2 regions of the Dyella sp. BiH032 genome follow, and region 1 is predicted to be linked to the other one. Evidence: riboswitches for the same ligand, from Rfam matches in the RefSeq annotation. Region 1 holds a riboswitch; the other holds the start of a gene.
What was found. Region 1 has a riboswitch for cobalamin ahead of btuB (TonB-dependent vitamin B12 receptor). Riboswitches for the same ligand answer to the same signal wherever they lie in the genome.

Region 1 (3,179 bases):
GCCAGCAGGCGCGCGCTGAGATCTTCGCCGTAGGCCGGCTTGTAGCTGGCGTGCTCGGAAAGATAGTCGGCCGCGACAATCCACGACACCTGCGGCAAGGCATCCGCGGCCACGTCCTGCGCGAAGGCGGCGACCAGGTCCGGCACGGTGGCCATGCCCTTGTCGTGCAGTGGCGTGCCCTGCTTGGCCTGCTTGAAGGTCTTGAACCAGGCCAGCGCGTTGTCGTCGAAGTTGTTGCTCTCCTGGTAGACCTTCCAGCTCACGCCGGCCTGTTCCAGGCGCTCGGCATAGGTGGTCCAGGCGAAGCCGGCGGCCGGCTCGGTGTTGTCGAGTACCGCGGATTGCCCTGCGGACAGGCCATTGCTGCCGGTCATCGCGTGCAGGCGATTGGGGTTGGTCTGGGTCAGCGTGGAGGCGAAGTAGTGGTCGCAGATGGTGAACGCATCGGCGAGCTGGTAATAGAACGGCAGGTCGGCGCGCTCGAAGTGCCCCATGCCCAACCCCGCCGCGCGGGCCGTGTTCCAGGCATCGAACTTGCCCTTGTTGAAGATCGCCGTGTCCACCGGGTAGTTCATCGCAGGCGCATTGGCGCAGATGGCGCTGGTGGTGGCCGTGTCCATGCGGAACGGCAGCAGGTAACCGTCGGCGTTGCCCGCATAGGGCTGGTGCCACACGTCGCGCGCGCCGCCGGGTAGCGGTGCCGGTACGCGGTCGCCGAAGCCGCGCACGCCGCGCAGGCTGCCGTAGTAGTGATCGAACGAGCGGTTCTCCTGCATGAAGATCACCACGTGCTTCACGTCGGTGAGGTCGCCGGATCCGCCCGGCGCGGGCGCCGCCAGGGCTTGGCGCAAGGGCTCCGGCAGCAGGGAGAGGGCGGCCAGGCCGCCCGCCGACGCGGTGGCCATCTGCAGGAAACGGCGCCGCCGGGTATCGATGTCGCTCATGGTGAGTTCGCTCGGTCCGCCTGTCGCAGGCGGCCGTAGCTAAGCGGGGCGATGTTGCAAGCGCTTGCCAGGCATGCGTCAGCAAGACGACAACGGCCGGATCGGCGAACAGGCGCATGGCTCGCGACGGTCCGCCACGGCAGTCCGGACTAGGCGAACGGCGTGAACAAGCCCTACTATCGCCCTCGCCTGAGGTGACCGCCGGCTTGGCCGGTGGTTGAAACGGGAATCCGGTGCGCCGTCTTTACGGCTATGCCGGAGCTGCCCCCGCAACGGTAGGCGAGCACAAGCGCGGCCAATGCCACTGTGCAGACATGCACGGGAAGGCGCCGCGCCGGAAGGTCCCCGACCTTCGCTCGCGAGCCCGGAGACCGGCCTCGAGGCGAACCGGACATGCGGTGGGCGTGCTCCTGGCGAGCCGCATCCGTGCGTCCGTCAGCGCTCCTTCCGCCTGTCCCGATCCCCAGCGATCCGCGCGGGCAGGCGCGGTCTAGGAGCCACCAGTGTCATTGCGTTTCCCCTTGTCGCGCAGGCCCGCGTTTGCGGTTGCGTCCCTGTTTGCCTTCTCTTCCCTTGCTGGTCCTTCCCTTGCCTTGGCCGACGAGCCGGCGAGCGATCTCGGCGGCGTCGTGGTCACCGCCACCCGCACCGAGCAGTCGCAGGCCGGCACGCTGGCGGCCGTCACCGTGATCGACCGCAGCGAGATCGAGCGTCTGCAGCCGCAGTCCGTCGCGGATCTGCTACAGGGCACGCCTGGCCTGTCGCTGGCCAACAACGGCGGCCCCGGCAAGGCGACGTCGCTGTTCCTGCGCGGCACCGAGGCCGACCACGTGCTCGTGCTGGTCGACGGCGTGAAGATCGGCTCGGCCACGCTCGGCCAGCCGTCCATCCAGAACATCCCGGTGGATCAGGTCGAGCGCATCGAGATCGTGCGCGGGCCTTTCTCCAGCCTCTACGGTTCCGAAGCACTCGGCGGTGTGATCCAGATCTTCACCCGGCGTCCGCGTGGAGCCTTCGAGCCCAGCCTCAGCCTGGGCTACGGCAGCAACGCGAGTTTCCGTGGCGCGGCCGGACTAGGCGGCAAGGTGGGCGATGGCTGGTATGCGGTCGAGGCCACTCACGAGAACACCGACGGCATCAACGCCTGCCGCGGCAAGCCTTCGCCGCGCGGGGCGGGGTGCTTCGTCGACGAACCGGACCGCGACGGTTTTCGCGACAGCTCCGTATCGCTCAAGGGCGGTTATCGCTTCAACGAGGAGTGGGACGCCGATGCGCACTGGCTGCGCAGCTGGGGCTACAACGAGTACGACGGCTCCAGCAGCAACCAGTCCGACGTGGTGCAGCAGGTGGCCGGTGCGCGCGTGCGCTGGCGGCCGAATCGCACGGTCACGCTGGCCCTGAGCGCCGGGCAGAGCGCGGACCTTAGCGACGACTATTGGAACGGCGCCTATGCCGGCACCTTCGACACGCACCGCGATCTCGGTTCGCTGCAAGGCGACCTCGCCCTCGGCGGCGGCTTGTGGAGCCTGGGCTACGATTGGCAGCGCGATCGAGTAGACGGAAGCACGGACTACGCGCACGACCGCCGCCTCAACCGCGGCGTGTTCGCGCAATGGCAGCAGACCTTCGGCACGCAGTCGCTGCAGGCCTCCGCGCGTCGCGACGACAACCAGCAGTTCGGCGGCAAGGCCACCGGCAGCCTGCTGTGGGGCTGGGACTTCGCCAGCACGCTGCGCCTCACCGCCAGCGCGGGCTCGGCCTACAAGGCGCCCACCTTCAACGAGCTCTACTACCCGGGCTATGGCAGTCCGACGCTGCGCCCGGAGAGTTCGCGCAACTACGAGCTCGGCCTGCGCGGGACTCCGGCGTGGGGCCTGTGGTCGTTGAACGCCTTCGAGAACCGCATCCGCGACCTGATCGCCTACGACGCCTCTGTCGGCTTGCCCGGCAATGTGGAGCGCGCGCGCATCCGCGGCGCGGAAGCGGTGGCATCGACCACGTTGGCCGGATGGGCGCTGCGCGGCACTGCCACTTGGCTGGATCCGCGCAACGAGAGCGCGGCCAACCGCGACAAGCTGCTGCCCCGGCGCGCCGGACGCAGTGCGCGCGTCGATGCCGACCGCAGCTTCGGTGCCTTCAGCGTGGGTGCCAGTCTCTATGCTGCCGCAAGACGCTATGACGACCTTGCCAACACGCGGCGGCTGGGCGGTTACGCCTTGGCCGATCTGCGCCTGG
Region 2 (3,179 bases), 710 kb from region 1:
CGATCACCGAGCTGTACGACGGCCAGCGCCTGCGTGCCGAGTTCGGCCGCACGGAGTCGCGCCTGATCGAGATGCAGAGCGAGGAATACCTGGCCGCCGAGCACCGGGCGGACTGACACCCCGCGAAATCGCGACCACGACACGCTCCGGCCCGTTTCCCGGACGTACCATCCCCCCGCGCCAGCCACCGTGCGGGGGCTCCATGACCGACAACATCATCGATGTTTCCCACTGGAACGAACCGGTGGATGTCCGCAAGGTCGCCGCGGCCGGCATCGTGGCGGTGATCGCCAAGGCCACCCAGGGCACCGCCTATGCCGACCCGGCCTACGCTTCGTTCCGCCGAAAGGTGGCCGCGCAGGGGCTCCTATGGGGCTCCTACCATTTCGGCACCGGCGACGACGTGGCGGCCCAGGTCGGCCATTACCTCGACGTTGCCTCGCCCGGCGATGACGACCTGGCCTGCCTGGATTTCGAACCCGATCCGCATGGCGCCAGCATGACCTTGAGCCAGGCGCGCGATTTCGCCGGCATCTTCCGCCAACGCACCGGCCGCTACCCCGTGCTGTACGGCGGCTACTGGCTGAAACAGCAACTGGGCACCCATGCCGATGCCCTGCTCGCGCAATGCCCGCTCTGGCTGGCGCAATACGGGCCCGCCGCCGTGCTGCCGCCAGGCTGGACGGCTTACACGCTGTGGCAGTTCACCGACCGCGCCCAGGGCATCCCGGGTGTGCGCAAGGTGGATCGCGACCGCTTCACCGGCAGCGACGCGGTGCTGCGGCGGCGCTGGCCGTTCGGCTAGGCGGTCAGCGCGCCTCCCTGGCCGCCGCGCAGCTGGTAACGTGGCCGCTTCTTCCGCGCCGGATCACGCCACATGTCCACCCTGCTCGCCCTGGCCCTGCTCTCCGCCCCCGGCGCGCCGGGGGACGATTTCTCGTCGCGCGTCACGCAGGCCAAGCTGGCCGAAGCCGCGAGCACCGGCCCGGACTACCAGAAGCAGTTGTGGAACCTCATCGGCGACCGCACCACCGACGCGCTCAAGGGCTGCATTTCCTCGCTGCCCCGACCGGACAAGTCGCCCTTCACGCTGGTGGCCGACGTCGCACCGAACGGCAGCCTGGGCCGCGTCGAGGTACGCCCGACCACGGACGTGGCGACCTGCCTGCTGAGCCGCTTCGCCACCTGGACATTGCCCAAGCCGCCGGCCGATCCGGCGCCTTATCCGATCGAAGTCGATTTCTCGATCACGCCGTAGCCGGGTTTCACGACGTCGCCCGGCGCCTCCCGCACACCGGAACCTGCTGCCCGGATTTCATCCAGGAAGCGCCGGCGAAACCCGTAGATCGGAGAATGGCCCAAAGATTTTTCTTCAGGCCGGCCAGCCCGCGCCCGGCCTCGCGCCAAGCCACTTATCCACCGCGATATGCACCGACATATGCACAAGTGGTTGGGTTGACCCGCCAGACCTACCCCGATATGTTGTGCCCCGTCGGTGCCTCTCTCAGACCCACGGTCGGATTGGCTTAATAGGGAATCCGGTGCAAATCCGGAACTGCCCCGCAGCGGTAAGCAGAAACGAAAGTCCCCATCGCACTGGCCCTGACGGGCTGGGAAGCGGGGGCGAGTAGGCCGGATCGGTCGTCTACGAGCGATCCATGTCTGCAAGTCCGAAGACCTGCCGGCACATCGCGACCTGAGCGTCGCGGTGAGTGATGGCGGCTTCCGCGGGGAGGCGCGTCGTGGCGCGGGGCCTTCGCCCCGCCGCACGGCCGTCCGCGCTGGAAACGCCTTCGCCTCAGCCCTGCGCGCGGGAGCAGGTCGTTGAAGCCCTTGGCCTGGAGCGATGCCGCCATGCAACCCATCGATACCGACTCGCGCGAGCGCACCGGCGACCGCGCGCACGCATCCGCTTTCCCCGCCGCCGACGCGGCCGCCACCATCCACGAGCCCGCGGCCATGGAAGCCGTCGCGGAAACCCCGTTTGCCCTGACCCCGCCGCACAACCCCGGCCAGATGCGTGTGACCAAGCGCAACGGCGGCCAGGAGGTGGTGGACGTCAACAAGATCGTCCGCGCGGTCACCCGCAGCGGCGAAGGCCTGCATGCGGTCGATCCGCTGCGCGTGGCCCTGAAGACCATCGGCGGCCTCTACGACGGCGCCACCACGCGCGAACTGGACGAGCTCTCCATCCGCACCGCGGCCGCGCTCACCGCCGAAGAGCCCGAATACGGCCAGCTCGCCGCGCGCCTGCTCGGCGCCTATATCGATAAGGAAGTGAGCGGCCAGGAAATCCAGAGCTTTTCGCAGTCGATCGCGCGCGGCGCGGAGCTGGGCATCCTCAACGACCGCCTGCGCGATTTCGTCGCCGCCAACGCGCGCAAGCTCAACGACGCGATCGACCCGCTCGCCACGCGCCGCTTTGAGTACTTCGGCCTGCGCACCGTGTACGACCGCTACCTGTTGCGCCATCCGCAGCTGCGCAAGGTGATCGAGACGCCGCAATACTTCTTCATGCGCATCGCCTGCGCGCTGGGCGGCAACGAGATCGGCGAGACGCTGGAGCTGTACCGCCTGCTGTCCTCGCTGGAATACATCGCCAGCTCGCCGACGCTGTTCAACGCCGGCACCGCGCACGAGCAGCTCAGTTCCTGCTTCCTGCTGGACTCGCCGACCGATTCGCTGGAGTCGATCTACGAGAAGTACGGCGACGTGGCCAAGCTCAGCAAGTTCGCCGGCGGCATCGGCCTGGCTTACTCGCGCGTGCGTTCGCGCGGTTCGCTGATCAAGGGCACCAATGGCCACTCCAACGGCCTGGTGCCGTGGCTGAAGACACTCGACGCCTCCGTCGCCGCGGTGAACCAGGGCGGCAAGCGCAAGGGCGCGGCCTGCGTGTACCTGGAGCCGTGGCATGCGGACATCGAGGAATTCCTCGAACTGCGCGACAACACCGGCGACGAAGCGCGCCGCACCCACAACCTCAACCTCGCCAACTGGATCCCCGACGAGTTCATGCGACGGGTGGAGAGCGACGGCGACTGGTCGCTGTTCGATCCGAAGATCGTCCCGCACTTCGTCGACAGCTGGGGCGAGACCTTCGAGCGCTCCTACCGCGAAGCGGAAGCCGCGGGCCTGGCGACGAAGAAGGTCAAGGCACGTGAACTCTACGCACGCATGCT

Region 2: linked by a shared signal. The riboswitch ahead of RKE25_RS21960 (ribonucleoside-diphosphate reductase subunit alpha) and the one ahead of btuB (TonB-dependent vitamin B12 receptor) in region 1 are both predicted to bind cobalamin.

Annotation. Positions count from the first base shown of each region.
Region 1 is NZ_CP134867.1:4,267,410-4,270,588, reverse strand. It holds gene RKE25_RS18825 (phospholipase C, phosphocholine-specific) at 1-944, opposite strand, end outside; cobalamin riboswitch at 1,120-1,339, shown strand; gene btuB (TonB-dependent vitamin B12 receptor) at 1,499-3,179, shown strand, end outside.
Region 2 is NZ_CP134867.1:4,975,885-4,979,063, forward strand. It holds gene zapE (cell division protein ZapE) at 1-116, shown strand, start outside; gene RKE25_RS21950 (glycoside hydrolase family 25 protein) at 203-805, shown strand; gene RKE25_RS21955 (peptidase C13) at 878-1,258, shown strand; cobalamin riboswitch at 1,477-1,701, shown strand; gene RKE25_RS21960 (ribonucleoside-diphosphate reductase subunit alpha) at 1,960-3,179, shown strand, end outside.